Regions from separate parts of the Pseudoalteromonas sp. 20-MNA-CIBAN-0454 genome, predicted to be linked through region 1. Evidence: riboswitches for the same ligand, from Rfam matches in the RefSeq annotation. Region 1 holds a riboswitch; the other holds the start of a gene.
What was found. Region 1 has a riboswitch for lysine ahead of lysC (lysine-sensitive aspartokinase 3). Riboswitches for the same ligand answer to the same signal wherever they lie in the genome.

Region 1 (10,024 bases):
AGAGCCAAAAAACAGATCGGTTTGTGAGTCTGGCCCCACTAATTGAACACGGCTTGAGGCGCGGGTAAAGTCATGATCGCCATAATCAATAGAGCCATCACTTTGTGAGTGAGAAAACTCGCCTTCCACACCCAGCTGCCAATTGGTAATACCATCCAATGGTATATTCACGCCCGCATGCAGGCTTTGTAAATTAAAATCATTGCTACCAACCCCAAGTGACACGCTACCACCTGTACTAATTGGCTTCCAAGCAAACGATACTGTACCAACTGAACTGTTAACGCCATAAAGTGCATTATCTGCTGCGGTGAATATAGCTGGGCCACGTAGCATTTGCGGCGCTATAGGAATTTCGGCAAAATAATGTCCCGACTGCGGATCGAACAAAGTGGCGCTGCCAACCCTAAAACCAGTATTTTCGAAAATACCACCACGAATGGTTACATCTGCTTGTGCTTCGGCCATATTACGCGATTGCACATCAACACGCGGATCATACTCTAAATTAGAAACCGGTGAGTCGAAAGTGCCCACGGGTTCTTTATTTGCAGTAGGGGAGGCTTCAACCGTTATTTGCTCTATTGCAGTGGCATTTTTAGTTTGCACTTCAGCGTAGGCAAAGTCAGTAACACTGCATAGCAATGTAGGTAATAATACGGGTAATATAAGGCGCGGGGCACGATTCATGTTTTTCTCATTTTTGTATATGTAATTGTGCTAACAATTAAATCCGAAACACGCCTGTTAAGGCGTGATAAAGTAGTCAAATAATTGTAATTTGGCTTGGTATTGTATATTAATCTTAAAAAATTGCATTTGATAATCATTCGTAAAGTAGGGTAATTGATTTTATGAGCACAGTACAAACAAGCGAAAATTTGCATCTAGAAAGTATTTACTTTGCCGGAGGCTGCCTTTGGGGGGTACAAGAGTTTATTAAGTACTTACCCGGCGTTGTTACCACTGAGGCTGGGCGAGCTAATGGCACAAATAATAATACACAAGGTGAATACGACGGTTATGCCGAGTGCGTGAAAGTAACCTTTGATATAACAGCCGTGACACTCTATAAACTGATTGAATACTTTTTTGAGATTATTGACCCTTACAGTGTTAATAAGCAGGGTAACGATGTTGGTTTAAAATACCGTAGTGCTATTTATAGTAAACAGCAATGTCACTTAACAATTGCAAACGACTATATAAATCAACGCGCTGATGCAGATAAAATAGTGGTACAAGTTCAGTTGCTAACCAATTATGTTCCCAGCGATGCAGAGCACCAAGACCGGTTAACTAATTTTCCCGATGACTATTGTCATATCCCACCTGAGTTATTACATAAATATAAATCGAAATAAAGTTAAAGTCTGCTATATCAATTATGCTAAGAGCAACTGTTTCTCTCATCAGTAAGCTCTGTGGCTATAGTAAAACTTTAATAAAAAACATTCAGCCACAAAAAAGCTCACAAATTGTGAGCTTTTTATGTGCTTTAAAACCTGCCGCTACTTTTGTGGCGGGAAGTTATTTAAAATTTTAGCGACTGTTTTTCTAACCGACAGTTCACGTTGCTCAGGAGATTGGTTTTTCTTTAATCGACCATCTTCAGCGCCGCGCCATACTAACTGGTTTGATTCACGGTCAATAATATCAATAACTAAAGTACCTACTTCGTATTCACGAGCAGATATATCGTTTTGATACCCTAAACCCCACGAGCTCCAACGAGCGCCGTAGCCAATATTAAAAGAACTTACGTCTAGCTCTTTATCTACCGATGCATGGTAGTTTACCAGCACGTCTGCTTGAGCAGGATCGGCTAAGCTCATGCCCATTTTTTGATTAAGCTCACTGCTTATTGCGCTGCGTACACGTTTTTCCATTAACGCATTAATTTGATAATTATTGGTGTCTTTTGTTAAATCTGCATTTTCTACCCACGCAAACGTTTTATAGTTAGCAAAGTTTGCTGACTTGTCGTAATCCCAATCTGCGGTTTGCGTACAAGCAGTTAAAAACGCAAGTGCGGCTACAATAAAAATATTTTTCATACAGTTTACTCCTAATCTTTTTTATAAAATAACACACATTGTTAGGCAGTGTGATATTTAAGCGCTTAACAACAGTTTAGCTGCTATAGCTGAACCATTGATTAATTACTTAATGTTCAACTTCTATCCAGTCTTTTTCGTCTACCCAGTTTTGTGCACCGTCTTTAACTGAGCGAATTGGCACAATATAATCGCAGCTTGTTTGTGGTTTAACTGAGGCAAATATAGGGACGAAGCCAAAGCTAAGTGCGGTTTCAATAATTGCCTTTTGATTTTGCGGATCAATGTCGGCGGCTTCATCTATGTATATAGGTATACGGTATAAATTTTGTTCTTGTGAGCTTAACAAATAGCGAATAAACAACATACCACATAATAACTTAATAGTTATGCGCGTACCGTTTGAACCCGCCGAGTCTATTTTGTCAAAGTGTTCGGTATCGCCTGCGCGATTGACTACTTCAAAACGAATATCAAATAAATCGGTGAGGGTAAGGCCAGCTTTGTCGGAGGCGAGCTTAATTAAATGATCTTTCGCCTCGTTTACTGCGCTTTCGCTATACGGTTCTTGGCTGAGTAAATCCAGCGTGTCCCCTTGCTCAAACTGATGCGAGGTACTAATTATAGTATCTATACTATCAACTAACATTTTGCGCGGTATTACATTAATTTTAAATGCTTGCAGGTTCGAAATACGATGCTGGCTAATGCCTTTATTAAAGCTGTTCATTTCGCGGCGCAGGCGGTCTAAATCTTCGCGTAGGCCTTTAATGGTTGCGGCTACTTCTGTTAGGGCCACACGGCCTTGACGCTCAACGGCATCGCGTTCGTTATCAATGTTATGAAACGCACTAATGAGTTTTTGATACTTACTAAACTCATCGTTTTCGTTATCAAACTTGGTAATACCGGCATTATAAATATGCAAATAGGTATTGCGTACGTTTATCTCAAAGTTACGCAGCTCTTGGCAGTCTTTATTAAAGTGGTGCACTAGGTCGCTTAAATTATCAAAGTCTATTGTTACCTCTATCATGTAAGGGGTAACTTTGCCGCTGTATAAATCAAGCGTGTGATCAATTCGTTCGCTTTTCACTTGGCGCAGACGATCTGATTGGCGATTAATTTGCGCCTGTTTTGATTTAATAATTGAGCGTCTGTCGCTAATTGAGCCGCTATTTTTTTGAATGTCTTGTAGGTAGTCGTCAACCTGATCGCGCTCAGCTAACAACTGCTCTTTTAGCATGGTTTGTGCTTCAGCCGATTGCAGCATAGTGTCAAACTGCTCTAAACGTTTAAGGGCGGCCTCGGCGCTCATTAGTTCATCGTACAAGGTGTCTTTTTCTTTTTGCTTATCGGCCACATTTGCAGCTACATCGTGCTGTTGCTTAAACTCTTTTAAAGCATGCTCAAGGGCACTTAATTGAGCGGTTAGCTGCTCTTTATTTTCGCCGCTTTGCATTTGTACAGGGGAGAGCTTTTTAAGCTTAATACTCGCGCCAGGTAAGCTAAGCACGCCGCCTTTTACGTTTTCGCTTAAGTGCGATAAAAACGCACTAAATGCGTCTTCGTCATCAATGCTTATGTCGCCATTGCTGGTGGTTGCAAACGAGAGCATGTCGGGGTTTAAAATGCGCGAAATTTCTTCCACTTCTTTTAACGACAGCTCTTCGCGCATGCGGGTAAATAAATTAAACTCCAAGTTTTTAAGTTGTAGCTTTAAGCTCTTAATTTGTTTTTGGGTTTCGCTAATACGGTAGTCAAGTGTATGCAGGCTTTGCCCTTGTGCGCTGGTAATAGAGTGTGAAAGCGACTCGTAGTCTTGCTTTAACTGGGTAAGGCTCGTTTTAAGCGTGGCTTTGTTAACCAGTTCAAATTCGTTTTTAAGTGCGTTAAAATCTAAAAACCATTGCTCTATTTGCGTTTGCCTGCGCTCTATATCGCGCGACTGCTGTACGTACAAACTTTGCTTTTGTTCAAACTCGTGTTTTTCGTGTTCTATGTTTTCAAGTGCTATTGCTAGCTCTTCTAGTTGCGACTCTTGGTAGTTGTCAAAATCAATGAGTGCTTGGTCAATTTTTGGAGCATAAGCCGCTAATTTACCTTTTAGAACGGTTTGGTTCTCTAGCATCGACTCAAGCGCCGCTATGGGCTCTTGCATCGATTCAAGGGCGTGCAATTCACGTTTACTGCGGTTTACTTTATCGAACGAGCGACGCCACACTTCATAAAAGTCGACCTTAGAGTTAGACATGTGGCGCTCAAATACACGTAGCATAAAGCGTTTTACATCGGCGGCACCGAGTTTATGTAAGTTAAGAATACGGCGAAATATTTCTTTATAAATAGTCGAATCTTGAACGTTATTAAGCGGGATCATTTTTAAGTTGATCTCGTCGTCAAACGGGGTTGCGCCGCCGGTGAGTAGGGCGTTTAGTTCTTGCGCTTTTAGCTCTATGGGGTTGTAACCAAGCTGTTTTAAATGGCTGAACAGCTTAGTGTATTTAATAATGGTTTTACCTTGGGTGTACTGCTCTAAATCAAGCTTGCCTTGGTAGCAAAAATATTGATGCGCATAACCGGCAATTTTCCCCAAACCCGCTACACCAATCACTACTGAGCCATGGGGCAAATTTGCTTCAAGCAAAATGTAGGATTGATCTGACGAAAAATAAAACTTTCGGGTTTCGTCTAAATCGTGGCCATCCCATTCGGTTAGGCGTAAATCGTTAATAAGCGGAAATTGCAGGGCATTTATTACTGAGCTTTTACCCGTATTGTTGGGCGCGCAAATAGAGCTGCTTTTATCCAGCGGGATCACACACTTTGCGTAACCTGCGGTATTGAGTAGGGCGAGTTTACTTAGTCCGTATAAATTTTTCATTCCTCGTCCTCTGTTAGGTAGGTTTCTTCGTTTACTTCCATTAAGGCATCTATATAGCGATGGATAGGGGCTTGTAGCATAAAGCCTGCTTCTACTTCGCGTGCCAAACCTAAGCGTACCATGCGCAGGTACACGTCTTTGCGCAGATCTGAACCCGAAAATATCTCTAGTTGATCAAACAAGTGTTTGTTAATTTGCACTAAGGTTTGCATTAACTCTAAATCGTTTACTTCGTCGAACAAGGCGCGCATTGGGTCTTTGCCGGTGTTGGCGTAGTGCTCAATTAAAATATAAATAGTGAGCGCAATAGCACGGGATATTTTGCCCATATTGGGTGTACTTTCGTCGCTGCTAAAGTAATAAAAGCCACGGCTGTCGTGTTTTAGCTCATTACCTAGGGCGCTAAATAGCGCGCTGTACGCGTCTATGTTTTGATCCAGCTCTTGCCACATTAGGTTGTCTTGTTCGCAAATATGATAACCCGCCACTAATTTTTTATTAATTGCTTGTAAGTGGGTAAGCTCGTTTAAGTTTATTTGTGTCATGGTGATTACTCATCTGCCTTACTAGGTGTTTGCGGCTGTGAATTATAGGGATAAAGAGAAAAATACTGACCGGCAATTTTAAAGCGCGCTTTTTCATCGCTTTGGCTTTTTTCAAGCTCGTTGTCACTTACTAATTTTTGATACAAAAACAGCATTTCTTCGGCATCTAAATCGGGGTAACTTTCGTCTAAAAATTGCAGCAATGGTTGCGGCTTTTTACGTTTTGTATTGAAGCGTTTTGCAAAGCTGCTTTTAACATCGTTGTAATCGGGAATATTTGGCGTTTGAAAAGGCGGTACATCTTGCTGATCAGGCAATTGATATTCTTGATGCTCAAACTCAACCAAACTTGCCATATAGGCAACTATATGGCGTTGTTGCCCCAGCGAGTAACGCTGTGCGTCGCTCACAAAATGCGGTTGCACCGCAGTTAGCATGTTGTCTACGCCATTTTTACGCACTAACCCAAGCACTTTTGCAGCTTGGCGGGTAATTAAGTTATTACGGCGTAGTTCTTCACGCAGTGGCATAAGCATGTCGGCACTTTTACGCAGGCTTTCGCGGCCGATTAAATGCATTTCGAGAATACGGGTACGTAATTGCTCTAGCATGCGTTTGTCGGTATATGCTTTACCCGATTGCTCAATATGTTGTATTTGTGTACTAATTTGCTGCTCTATAAGGTTAAAGCAGGCATGAAAATCGCCTCGAATATCAACCATTTCTAGCATTGGCTCTATGTATTCGTCAAACGCTTCTATTACCGCTTTATAACGCTTTTGCAGCGATTGCACCGCGTTATTAGATTTAGCTTGCTCAACAATATTTAAAATGGCGTTTTCGTTGTGTGCGTACAGTTTCATTATTTTGCGCACCCGATCATCCATAATACGGCTAAAACGGCGTAAGTCGTCAAAGTCTTCCACTTCGCCCGCGTTAGCTAAGCGATCGCCAAGGCGGGCTAAATCCTCTACTAATACGCTAATTTCTTGTGCTAAACCTAAATGTTCTTCTTGCAGTAAAAATGTAGCAAAGTCGGCAATGGCACGGTTTATTTCAAGCTGCGAAGATTTCGCTAAAGGAATTATAATATCTTGATTTAACAAGCGATTAGTTTCTTTATAAATACGCTCGTTATGCCATGTAGGTTGTTTTTGTTTAATGGCATTTTGCAAATCTTTAATACTAAAGTCGGCCATTTTAAAACGTTTAAATAATAGCTCTAGCACCCCCCAATGTTCGCTAAGGGTATTTAATAGCTTTTTAGCTGGGATCATAAGGCGTTTATACATCCTAGTATGTTGTTAAATAAGTAGCTAAATAAGCTAGTTATTCGTAATTTTAATAGCGCTGATAGCTATATGGTATTCGTTTTTACAACGATTTAATAATAGTTTTTACCAGGTCATAGTGATAACATCCGCACCGAAAATAGGCACACGAAATGTGCGGCTCTATTTTCTTCATAGGTTCAATTTTTACATTATTCCAAAGGTTGTTCAATTATCATGGTTTCCTCTATTATCCTGACTTTAATAGCGATTGCATTTTTGCTGATCGTTATTGAGGATATAATCCACGTAAACAAAGCTAAAACGACACTTTTTTTTGGTACGCTCTGCTGGATTATCTCTTTTATCTTCCCTATTAATGGGCAAAGCCCTGATACGATTCAATCACTCCTTAATCATAATATTTTAGAAATTGCCTCCTTATGGTTGTTTTTAATGGCGGCAATGACCTTTGTTGCCTATTTAAACTCAAAAGGGTTTATCGAAAATATTGTTAACCGGATTATGCCAAAACGAATTAGCGAACGTAAGTTAATGTTTTTGGTTGGTGTTTTTGCATTTATATTCTCTTCTATTTCCGATAACGTAACCGCTACGCTTATATCTTTAGCGGTGGTTTTATCATTAAAACTTGAAGCCAAAAAGCTAATTAGATACGCCACGCTGATTATCTTTGCGGTTAACTCCGGTGGTGTGTCGTTAATTACCGGCGATGTAACCACGTTAATGATATTTTTAGATGGCAAAGTAACTATTAGCAATTTGTTATTGTTAATTGGGCCAGCATTTGTAAGTGTGATGCTGTTAGCCGCACTGTTGTCAATTGGCTTAAATGGCCAGCTCGACTTTACTAAAACGAAGCAAAAACGCATTGAAAAAACCGATATTACAATTGCAGTTATCTTCTTATCTACGGTTATTGCTACCTTAACACTGAGTGTTTTATACAGTGTACCGCCATTGCTTACCTTTTTGTTTGGTTTGTCTATGATGTTTTTAGTAGCGCAATTTTTAATGCGCAAAAAAGACATAAACAAAGACATGATAGATTTCATTCGTGAAATAGAATACGACACCTTGTTGTTTTTTGTAGGTGTATTATTACTGGTAGGAGCGCTAAAAGAAGTTGGTATGTTAAGCCACTTTAGCGACCTGTACACAATAATGGCACCTGAATACGCAAACTATTTAATGGGTATATTGTCGGCAGGCGTTGATAACGTACCACTTACAGCCGCGTTATTAAAAGCAGATATAGTAATGACACAACAGCATTGGCTGTCGTTTACCTATGCCACAGGCGTAGGGGGCTCTATGTTAATTATAGGCTCAGCGGCGGGTATTATTGCCATGAGTAAAGTTAAAGAACTGACCTTTATGAACTACTTACGTTTGTCGTTTTATTTATTAATTTGTTACACCGTAGGCTATACCGGCTCCTATTTTATGGCTGGTTTTGTTTAATATTAGTTATTAAAGTGCTTGACAGCTAGATGTCTAAACGATAACTTTCAAAGCCCCAGTAAAGTATTGAGCTTTTCAATATATTGCTGGGGTTTTGTTTTATTAGTGATTGCTGAAATAGCCATTAATACAACATTCAGAAGAGGTGCGATACTTAGGTATTTAATGTGAGGTGACGAACGCCGTTGAGCATTAAAGAGGGAAGTACTCGCCGAGAAAAATAACACGTCGTCGTCGTTGTTTTTCGGTTTATGGGGCTGAATCCTCAAAACTGTCACCAATATAGGTGGAGAGCTTCTGGCAGTGAATTTTCTTACCTTATATTTGCTGCCAAGTTCTTCTTGTTTTATTACGGTTTGGATGCCGTGAAAGGAGACGAAATGACAACCCAATCAGTGCCACATGTAGTATTAGGCAACAAATCAAATTATACCGTTGCTAAATTTGGCGGCACCAGCGTAGCTAACTTTGCAGCTATGGATCACAGTAGTAAAATAATAGTAGCAGATAAAAGCGTGCGTATTGTTGCACTAAGCGCCAGCGCAGGAGTCACTAATCATTTAGTTGAGCTGTGCAATAGCAGCCTTAGCGAAGATGAGCGCCAAGCGCATATTAACGGTGTGCTAGCGATTCAGCAGGCTATTTTAGCTGAATTGAGTTTAGATACCGATTTAGAGCAGGGCTTTGCCCAGACGTTAGCGGCATTTGAAAAACTAGCCAGCCAAACGTTACAAACAAAAGCGCTACATGACGAGCTATTAAGTTTTGGCGAGCGATTATCAACTTATTTATTTACCCAAGTGCTGCGCTCAAAAGGTTTAAATGCAATACGCTTTGACGTGCGTCAAGTGCTTAAAACCGACAGTCAATTTGGTAAAGCAACTCCTAATGTTGCAGCTACTGCACAAGCAGCAAGCGCATTACTTATTCCGCTGTTAGACGATCAAGTAATTGTTACACAGGGCTTTATTGGCAGCGACGAGCACGGCCAAACGACCACTTTAGGGCGCGGTGGATCAGACTACAGCGCGGCATTATTGGCCGAGGCTATTCATGCCAAAAGTGTACATATTTGGACTGACGTAGTGGGTATTTTTAGTACCGATCCGCGTTTATGCGTAAAAGCCACGCCTATTGCACGCCTCAGTTTTGATGAAGCTGCCGAAATGGCTACCTTTGGTGCAAAAGTATTGCATCCGGCAACTATTTTACCCGCCAGCCGCAGCCATATTAATGTGTTTGTAGGGTCGAGCCGTGAACCTGAGCGTGGTGGTACTTGGATTGAGCGTGAAAAGTCGCAACTGCCAGGAATCCGCGCAGTAACACAACGCAAAAACCAAATATTACTTACTCTTAAAAGCCCAGAAATGCTATTAGCTAGTGGCTTTTTAGCACGAGTATTTACTATTTTAAGTGAGTTTAATATTTCGGTAGATTTAGTGACCACCTCTGAAATTAGCGTAGCAATAACGCTTGATAACGCGCCTAATGCATCGCGCCCAGAGCTTGATCAGGGGTGTTTAGATAAACTTGCTGAGTTTTGCCATGTATCGGTAGAAAATAACTTAACTTTAGTGGCGCTTATTGGCTCAGAAATACAGTTACGTCAGCATGAAATGAACTTAATGCAGGTATTAAGTGACTTTAATATACGGCTAATTTGCCACGGTGCAAGTAAGCATAACTTGTGCTTTTTGGTCGAGCAAGGCGAATCCGACAACGTAGTGCAAGCTATTCATAGCCGACTATTAGAGAGCGATTGCGCGGCCTAATACAGCTAAA
Region 2 (10,024 bases), on a different contig from region 1:
AAAGCCATTTTTTTCCCAAATAAAGTTAGCGTAAATACGGTTCCATGAACGCGAATTTGGCTGGCTATTACCGTTAGACTGATGCGAAATACCCAAAACAACAGCCATTTCATCGCCCCAAGGAACGTGTTCTGGATCTAAATAGTTAACCCAAAAAATTTCTGGCTCGTAGTTGGTCTCACGAAATGGTGATGAGCTTTCTTTGTTATAAAGCTGCCAATATGACTGTAGTGTAAAGGCAAAAAATATAGCTTGGTCTTCATCAGAAAAGTCATTGAATAGAGGCACCTTAATTGAAAGCTGATATTTGGCTTCTAAGTTATCGAGTGGCTCGTCATTTTTTTCGCCAGTTAGCTCGTCGAATGTTTCAAACGAGCTATTGTTCGGATGCGATACATACGAAATAGGTAAAATGTAGTTACGTTTATGTGGCGTAATCACATTACGGTTTTTTTGGCTTACCGCTTCACGTGCTTTGCGCTTATCGATGGCTGTAAGCTGCTTATCCTCTTCAAGAGCAGAGCATTTTTTACGAAGCTGGTCGAGTGTTTGTTTGCCGTCCCCACCAATCACTTCATTTAAAATACATTGTTTTACCAGCTCAATATTACTATTTTGCTCATTGCTTTTAGATTTTTCTTCAGCAAAAACAGTAGTACTAACTAATGTTGAAAGTATGATCAAGTATCGCCAGCTCATTGTAATTCCTTTGTGAGTGTGGAGGGTTTAATAGATTAACGTAATTATAACCTCTTTTTACATATGCAGCGGTGAACTTTTACTGAATTTACGTATATTTTGTATAATTAGATAAAAATAAAAGCGGCCTAAGCCGCTTTTATAATGCAAATTAACTATAGTTAACTTACTCTCACGCAATGAGAAGGGAGAGCTTAAAGCTCAAATACGTTAGTAAAAAATTTATACAGTTCAGTGCCTTGATTAACACTCGCCGAGGCAAAGTGCAGTATGGCAATGGCATCACACTCAAGAATAAGTGTTTGTAGTGGCTGTTCACTTAAATAACGTTCCATGCGCAGTATTTTAGCAATTGGCTCACCCGCTTTAATATGCCCGCCTAGGGGGGCAATATACTCAACCATTCCGCCCATGGGCGCGTAATAAGCAAAGTAATCGTTTAAATGACACGCGTAGCGAGTAATGTTAGCCGGCGTGTGGGGTGCATTTTCAAATACAGCTTTATAATTTAAGTAACTTAAAATACTGTTTGCATCGTTTAGTGCTTCGCTCAAGTCTATTTTTTCTTGGCTGCCTAGCTCTACAGTAAAAGCTTCTACAGGTATGCTGAGCTCGCGGCCTTGTTTGCTCAGTGCTTCGCTTAAATGCCACCAGGGGCAAAAGTTTGCTTCATCCATCGCACCATCAAAGTCACTTGGAATAAGCAGTACGTGCTCAATATTAAAATACCGAGCGCTATTAGTTGCATAGGTTGGGCAGTACAAGTGCTTGCTTGAAATAGGACCTGTGTGTAAATCCAGTACTATATCGGCTTGGTGAGCGAGCTTTTGTAAGTTAAGCGCAATGCGTTTACCTGTATTGAGTAAATAAGCAGGGCCATTGAGTTTGCTGTCAACTTCGTCAATAAGAGCCTGTTTAAACGTGCTTTTTAATGTGGCATCGTCGTATTGCGTATGGTTTTGTGTAAACTGAGTGACTAAATCAGTATTATAATGATACATCCGATTCCAATTAGTGCCGGTGATAGGGTCGAACCGACCTAGGGTAAACTCCCCCGACTTTTGATTACAACCAATAGGGTTGGCATAAGGCACTAAAGTAATATCACCTTTAAGATTGAGGTGTTTTAACTGTTCAAGTAGTTGAAAAATTACCGCATTACCTTGTACTTCAGCCCCGTGCATGTTGGCCTGAATATACACACTTGGCCCCGTGCCATCGCCTTTTAAACGATACACAGGAATAGTAAGTGGTAGGCCATTGGCAACTTCACCAACGACGATGTTTTCTTGACTAATTGGTGAGGCGATCATGAGTATCTCAACATTTTAATTTTATCTCGGGTACTTTATTTTAGGTACATTATCTTAGGTACATTATCTCAAGTAATAACTGGCATCTTCGGCTGCACGTAGGCAGCTAAGTTTGTTTTGTTCTAAAACATATTCGCCTGCAAGTTCGTGGCATAAAAAGTACGGCATACTTTCACTAAAACCATAGGCACCACATTGACTAAACACCAACCAGTCGTGTTCATTTAGATCGCTTGGTAATGCGTGCTCGCCCAAGCAATCGAGTGCGGTACAAAGTGGCCCATATAAGCTCATAGCTTGGGTTGGTGTGTTTGAATTTCGTAGTAATGCTGCTGGAAAGTCTTGACTAGTGACGGCTGGGCGCAATAAGTGGTTTATGCCGCCACTTAAAATAACTTGTTGTTGGCCATAGTTTTGTTTGCGCTCTACTACTGGGGTTGCGTAATGTCCGCATTCACCCACGGCATAGCGGCCAAGCTCCATCCATAACTCTTCAACGCCCGCCTGTTTTTTAATTTTAGCGAGGGCTGTTATTAAGTCATCCCAATTAAGCGTTATGTCGTTTTGCGTATACGGAATACCTAAGCCGCCACCTAAATCTAAAATTTTAAGGTTTATATTTAAATCGCGGGCAAGTTGGCTAAGTGGTGCAATCATTTGTGACCACAACTCACTGAGTTTTTGCGTGCTGAGCATATTTCCCCATTGAAAAATATGCAGGCCATCAAAGCTAAGTGCGTCATAGTCGGTAATATTAAGTGCCTGCCACTCTGTACAACCGAGTCCAAATGGCGTGAGGCTATCGCCACCTAGTGGATTTTTTTCGCCCTCGGGCCAACGTAACTGTACGCGCAGTAATACCTGTAGTTGACAGTTTTGTAGCTTGGCTTGCTCATTGAGCCAGCGAACTTGATTAAGACTTTCGGCAACAAAAGTACGTACGCCGCGCTCAATAAAGTGTTTAATTTGTTTTGGGCTTTTAGCTGGCCCGGTGTTGAGCACGCGATCGCTACTAACGCCTTGAGCAAGTACTTGCTCAAGCTCGCCTTTACTGGCTACGTCAAAATTAAACCCGGCGTTATCTAAGCATTGAATAATTTTAGACAGCGGATTCGCTTTAACCGCATACCAAAGTTTTACCTCGGTTTGTGCGACCAATTGTGCCAAGTGACTATTTAGCGTATCTAGGTCGTAAACAAAAAATGGGCTATCGAGTTGGCTTGATAATTCATTAATTGCCGTTTTAACGCCCGTGCTCAAAAAGCTCATTAACGTAAAACCTCTTCAAGTAGTAATGATGCATCACTTTGCTCATCGCGGTACTTAACAATTAACGCGCACGACATGCTTAAACCTTGTGCACGCGCCCATTCGTTTGAAGCAGGGCGAGAGCCTGGTATTACAATAGCGTACTCAGGAATTGGCTCGCCTTTGTCAAGTTGGCGCTCGTTTACACAGTCGTAAACCGGAATTGTGGCCGATAAACGCACACCAGGGGCAAGTACTGCGCCTTTTTTAATTACTACGCCTTCAACAATTACGCAGCCTGCGCCAATAAATGCATCATCTTCAACTACCACTGGGCTGGCACCAATTGGCTCTAACACACCGCCAAGTTGCACGGCTGCGCTAAGGTGGACATTTTTACCTACTTGCGCGCACGAGCCAACTAAAGCGTGACTATCTACCATAGTGCCTTCGTCAATGTATGCGCCAATATTTACATACGCTGGTGGCATAATAATAGTGCCTTTAGCTACATAAGCACCACGGCGAACGCTTGAGCCACCCGGGACCATACGTACGCCATCGGTGGCACTAAACTGTTGTGGCGCTAAGTTATGTTTATCAACAAAGCCACCGACAAATTCGGTGTTTGTACCATTTTTAAAGGCTTCTAAAATACCCTGTTTTACTGCAACGTTAGCCTGCCATTGGCCGCTTTCGTTTTGTGATGCTGCGCGTACTGCGCCCGACTCTAAATTATTTAATAGTTCTAACCAGCTCATTATAAAAACCTATGTTTAATGCCAAGATAAAATGGTGTTGTTTGCTTGTTCAATGCACGTTGTTTGCGTTAATTCGAGGTGAGTTAACGGTGGGCGTAAATACGAACTCGTTAATCGCCCTTGTAAATGCATGAGTACTTTAACGGGAATGGGGTTTGCTACAGTGAACAAGCTACTGATTGCGCTTGACCACTGAGTAAATAAATTGGGGTATTGGCCACTTAGGCTACGCTGTACGAATTCGTGAGTTTGTAGCGGCCAAGCATTAGCTGCTACCGATACCAGCCCTTTAGCGCCGGCTTGGGCAAAGTAGGGCATAAGCGCATCGTCGCCGCTAAAAATAGCTAAGTTAGGAGCCGCTTGACGGTAAGCTTCAAATTGCGCAATGTTGCCACTGGCTTCTTTAAGTGCCCATAGGTTTTTATGTTGTTGTAGGTTTTGAATGGTTGCCACTGGAATATCGACAGCGCTTCGCCCTGGTACGTTATAAAGCATACAAGGGTGTTTACTTATATTTAAAAGGCTTTCAAACCAATGGGTTTGCCCAATTACACCGGGCTTTGCATAAAGCGGCGAGCCAAGTAAAAAGCTATGAATAGGCAAGTGGTTACAGTATTCAACCCAGGCTAATTGCTGTTTGAGGTTCATACCACCTACAGCCACCATTAAGGGTACATTAGGCGATAATTGGCACACGTGTTCAACAATGGCTTGTTGCTCTTTAAGTGTTAAGGCTAAGCCTTCGCCTGTGCTGCCTAGTAATAAAATAGCATTATTGGCAGCGGCTTGCTCAGCAACCAAAGTGGTTAAGGTGCCATAGTCGATTGTACCGTTTTGATTAAACGGAGTAACGAGCGCCGTCCAGACTGAGTAGTCATCTAAATTAAAGTTTTTGATCATCTCTCGCGAACTTATAGAATGTTCGGTGAGTTAAGAAGCTATATAGGAAAGAGCCGCATTAACATCGTTCGAACAAATACCCACGTGTAGGGTATGTTATAATTCGAAGAGCGAATGGGCTTAAATAATAGGGCGCACGGCCTTATTATACTAAGACCAGAAGCTCTCCACCAAACTAATAAGCTACGTTTAAATAGCTATTGGTGACAGTCGCTAGGATTCAACCTAGTCGCCCGAAACAACAATGACACAAATATTGTTGTTTCTCGGCGTTGATTCCCCTTACGTATGCTCAATGGAGTTTGTGCTCCTAACATACGCTACCTGAATAACGCACCTCTTCCAGCCCTTTATATTTGTACTGCTAGCAATACAAATATAATTAAATAGGGTAAGTGCGATGATTAAATCATTTTAGCCATCTGGGTGTCAAGCAGCTAAGTGCAGATAGTGTCATCGATTTTGGTAACGGTTACGTATAAGGACGATTTCCCTTAAACTAGGGGGTAATCGCGGCGCGAAATTTGTAACTGCAAAATAAGGTTTCAAGCAGATGGAAAAATTTAATGATATTTATCAGCGAGCAGTAGAGCGAAAAGGCTCAACACAAATGCTACAGCAACTACTCGCTAAACCTGCATCTAAGCGACAATTAGTAGCTTTAAGTGATGATGATTGGCTGGAAGAGTTTACGCGCAAGGTTTTTCAAAGTGGCTTTTACTGGTCGGTTATTAACAGCAAGTGGGCAGGCTTTAGAGAGGTTTTTTGGCAGTTTAGCGTTGAAAAATTATTAATGATGCCACCCGATATGTTGGAGCAAAAAGCCAGCGACGAGCGTATTGTTCGCAATTATAAAAAAGTAAAAACGATCCCCGAAAATGCGTTCATGATCCATGAGGTTACCCAGCAACATGGTAGCTTTAGTCAGTTTATTGCAGACTGGCCAAGTGAAGATATTATTGGTTTGTGGGCGTACTTAAAAAAACACGGTGCACGCTTGGGTGGAAATACCGGCCCTTATACTTTGCGTGCATTGGGTAAAGACACCTTTTTATTATCGCGGGATGTTGAGAGTTATTTGCGCGCACACAAAATTATTGATGGTGGCTTACAAACTAAAAAGTCGTTAACTGCAGCGCAAGCGTTCTTTAATGAATTACAGCAACAAAGCGGTTTGAGCATGCAAGAGCTAAGCTTAATTATAGCCTACAGTGTAGGCGATAATCGTGTAGGTATAAGCCAACAACAGTAGAGGGTAGTTATGAATTTAATGCCAAGGTACAGACAAGTAGCCGACAATTTTGCAATTGAAGATCGCCCATCTAAGGTGGCCGCCCCACAGCTATTACTTTGGAATGACAGCTTAGCTAAAGCGTTTAATATTAATGTAGTTCCTGAGTTACGGGCCAGTACTTTTAGCGGCAACGAACAGCAAGCAATTGCAGCGGTTGCACTGGGATACTCAGGGCATCAATTTGGACATTTTTCACCACGTTTAGGCGACGGGCGTGCTCATTTTCTAGGTGCAGTAGAGGATGCGCAAAACCAGTTGTGGGACATTCAATTAAAAGGCTCTGGTGCCACTCCTTACTCTCGTGGTGGCGATGGCCGCTGTGCACTTGGCCCAGCAATTCGTGAATATATAATGAGCGAAGCAATGCAAGCGTTAGGTATTAAAACTACGCGCTGCTTAGCTGTGGTTGGTAGTGGCGAAACCGTGTACAGAAACCCACCTCAACCTGGCGCTATTGTAACGCGCTTAGCCAGTAGCCATATTCGTGTTGGCTCGTTTCAGTATTTAGCAACGCAAGGCGACGTTGCAGGGCTTAAAAACCTTGCCGACTTAGCTATTGAGCGTCATTACCCAAAAATTCAAGCAACAGGACCTGAGCGCTATTTAGCATTTTTAGCTGCAGTGATTAAAAACCAAGTTGAGCTGGTGGTTAGTTGGATGCGAGTAGGCTTTATACATGGGGTAATGAATACCGATAATACGCTGGTTAGCGGCGAAACTATCGACTATGGCCCATGTGCCATGATGAACAGCTTCGATTTTGATACCGTGTTTAGCTCTATTGATAAGCAAGGGCGTTATGCATTTGGTAATCAACCTAATATTGCTAACTGGAACTGCGCCCGCTTAGCTGAGAGTTTAATACCGCTTGTAAATGATGACGACGAACAAGCTGTGGCGTTAATGACCCCAATAATAGATGGTTTTGCTGAGCAATTTAATGTTGAATTTAGTGCAATGTGGGCAACAAAACTGGGCTTAGCTGGCACAGATACAGCCGATAAAGAGTTAATTGCAGAGCTATTACAGTTATTAAAAGAGCACCAACTCGACTATACCAACACGTTTGATGCACTAACCGAGTCTTTAACAGGTACAATGAGCATACCAGAGGCATTAGTTCAGTGGGCCGGTAAGTGGCAAAAACGCACCGATGATCGCAGCTATACCGTAATGCGGGCAGCTAATCCGCGAGTTATTCCTCGTAACCATGTGATCGAAAAAATACTTAGTGAGTATAATAAGGCTGGCTCAAGTGAATTACTGCATGAGTTTATGCAGGTTATGCACACACCTTATGAAAATACTGACAAATTGGCAAAATTTCAGGATGCACCTAGCAGTGATAAAGAGTATTATACTTTTTGTGGTACTTAATTATTAGATTGAAATTTAAGTTGCTGATCATAAAAGCTCATTTAGCGGCTGCAGTGATGATTTATTATTGAGAGAAATATAAACTCAGCTAGTGAAGTCGGTATGGTTATTTAATAAATTTAGATACCAGCGATAGTATTTATTATCTAGGGGTTGGGTAAAGTAATTAATATGTCCTAAACTTACTGATACTTGTATATAGAGTGTTGAAAACGAATTAATTTATCTTTTGTTAAGTATTGATTAATAAAGGATCAGGTAATATTAATAAAACTGGTTGAGCTAGAAAGAATTAGCTATATTTTTTAATTGTTAAAATGGGAAGAAAACAATGAAATTAAAATCACTTACAATCGCAATCGCGTTAGCTGCAACTAGCGCATCAGCATTTGCAGCAGAAAAAACTGAAGGTTTTTACATTGGTGTGTTCGGTGACTATTACGATGCATCTTGGAAAAACTTAAACATGCACCAAAACTTGGAAGTTAATGAATCTGCAAGTTGGGGTGCTGAAGTTGGCTACCGTTTCAGTGATTACTGGAGTGCACGTCTTGAGTATGCAGATATGGACTTTAATGCATTTCTTAAAAATCCGATTCCTAATGGTAATCGTAACGACGTAGACGGCGAGCGTTTTGGTGTTGATGCACTTTACCACTTTGGTGGCGGTCCTTTCTATGGTTTATTTGGTATTAAAGAAGTAAAAGTAGCAACAGATAATACTTTCTTAAACGCAGGTGTTGGTTACCAGCACTTCATTACAGACGGCTTATTTGTTAACGCAGAAACATCTGTTTATCAAGGTCTTGACCGTGGTTATACCGATGTGAACGCTAAACTAGGTATTAACTACTTATTTGGTCAAAGTTCAGTAGCAGAAGAGCCAGTTCAACCAGCTCCAGAGCCAGTAATTGTTGAAGTTGCACCAGTAGATAGCGACAACGATAACATTCCAGATGCAGATGATCAGTGTCCTAACACACCAATGACAGATGCAGTTGATGGCACAGGTTGTACATTATACGAAGATAAAGAAGTAACTGTAAGCTTATTAGTGACTTTCCCTAATAATACATCTGCAGTATCTACACAGTACTTAAACGATATCGATAAAGTAGCTGAGTTCTTAAAAGAGTACCCAGATACAACTGTTCTTTTAGAAGGTCATACTTCTTCTGTAGGTAAAGCATCTTACAACAAGTGGTTATCTAAAAAACGTGCTGACGCAGTAGCTAAAAAATTAGTAGCTGATGGCGTAGCAGAAGACCGTATTACTACAGTTGGTTTAGGTGAAGAGCGTCTTAAAAATGAAGCGAACACTAAAGCAGCACACGAAGAAAACCGTCGTGTAGAAGCGCATATCAAAACGATTAAAAACGTTAAAGTTTTACGTTAATAAAATCGATTGAATTACAAAAACCCAGCTTTATGCTGGGTTTTTTTATGCCTACTAAAAACTTAAATTAAAAATTAATACTAATGATTCTTACTTAATAAACATTCATAGAAATTGATTTTACTTTATCTACTATTCATAATACTTATAGTCGGTATAATCAGTTGCTGAACTGGATAGATTTTCATCTACCTACAAAAGCTTTATAATTAAGCGTTAGAATACTATAAGTATTGGGTAACATTGCGCTTATGAAGCGCTACCGAATACTTTCACGTCACCAAGAGGGCAATATTGTGCTACAAGAATATCGTAAACACGTAGAAGAACGTGCCGCGTTAGGTATCGTACCAGCGCCATTAGATGCTCAGCAAACGGCTGATCTTATTGAATTAATCAAAACTCCACCGGCTGGTGAAGAAGAGTTTATTCTCGACTTATTTGCTAATCGTGTACCGGCAGGTGTTGATGATGCAGCTTATATCAAAGCAGGGTTTTTAGCGGCAGTTGCTAAAGGTGAAACTAATTCTCCACTACTTTCTAAAGAAAAAGCGGCAGAATTATTAGGAACTATGCTAGGCGGTTACAATATCGCACCTATGATAGACCTACTTGATGACGACACACTTGCACCTATCGTAGTAAAAGGCCTTTCAAACACATTATTAATGTTTGATGCATTTTACGATGTAGAAGAAAAAGCAAAAGCGGGTAACACATTCGCTAAGCAAATTATTGAGTCTTGGGCAAATGCAGAATGGTTTACTAATAAACCAGCTGTTGCTGAAAAGATTTCAGTTACTGTATTTAAAGTAACTGGCGAAACAAATACGGATGACTTGTCACCTGCACCAGATGCATGGTCTCGTCCAGATATTCCACTACATGCTTTAGCTATGCTAAAAATTGAACGTGACGGTATCACTCCTGACAAACCAGGCGAAGTAGGCCCAATCACCCAACTAGAAGAATTAAAAACTAAAGGCTTACCACTAGCTTACGTTGGTGATGTTGTTGGTACGGGTTCTTCACGTAA

Region 2: another riboswitch for lysine. It lies ahead of dapA (4-hydroxy-tetrahydrodipicolinate synthase); the one in region 1 lies ahead of lysC (lysine-sensitive aspartokinase 3).

The regions. Positions count from the first base shown of each region.
Region 1 is NZ_JBEOOB010000001.1:80,155-90,178, reverse strand. Features, by position in the region: gene AAEZ22_RS00465 (TonB-dependent receptor plug domain-containing protein) at 1-690, opposite strand, end outside; gene AAEZ22_RS00460 (peptide-methionine (S)-S-oxide reductase) at 855-1,364, shown strand; gene AAEZ22_RS00455 (DUF4136 domain-containing protein) at 1,512-2,057, opposite strand; gene AAEZ22_RS00450 (Mks condensin complex protein MksF) at 2,167-4,941, opposite strand; gene AAEZ22_RS00445 (condensin complex protein MksE) at 4,938-5,486, opposite strand; gene AAEZ22_RS00440 (MksB family condensin complex protein) at 5,492-6,763, opposite strand; gene nhaD (sodium:proton antiporter NhaD) at 6,995-8,242, shown strand; lysine riboswitch at 8,375-8,547, shown strand; gene lysC (lysine-sensitive aspartokinase 3) at 8,623-10,014, shown strand; gene AAEZ22_RS00425 (4'-phosphopantetheinyl transferase family protein) at 9,991-10,024, opposite strand, start outside.
Region 2 is NZ_JBEOOB010000012.1:45,963-55,986, forward strand. Features, by position in the region: gene AAEZ22_RS07880 (phospholipase A) at 1-699, opposite strand, end outside; gene AAEZ22_RS07885 (succinylglutamate desuccinylase/aspartoacylase family protein) at 894-2,012, opposite strand; gene AAEZ22_RS07890 (PLP-dependent decarboxylase) at 2,076-3,281, opposite strand; gene AAEZ22_RS07895 (2,3,4,5-tetrahydropyridine-2,6-dicarboxylate N-succinyltransferase) at 3,281-4,021, opposite strand; gene dapA (4-hydroxy-tetrahydrodipicolinate synthase) at 4,037-4,921, opposite strand; lysine riboswitch at 5,074-5,271, opposite strand; gene AAEZ22_RS07905 (DNA-3-methyladenine glycosylase I) at 5,475-6,173, shown strand; gene AAEZ22_RS07910 (protein adenylyltransferase SelO) at 6,183-7,592, shown strand; gene AAEZ22_RS07915 (OmpA family protein) at 7,924-8,988, shown strand; gene acnB (bifunctional aconitate hydratase 2/2-methylisocitrate dehydratase) at 9,285-10,024, shown strand, end outside.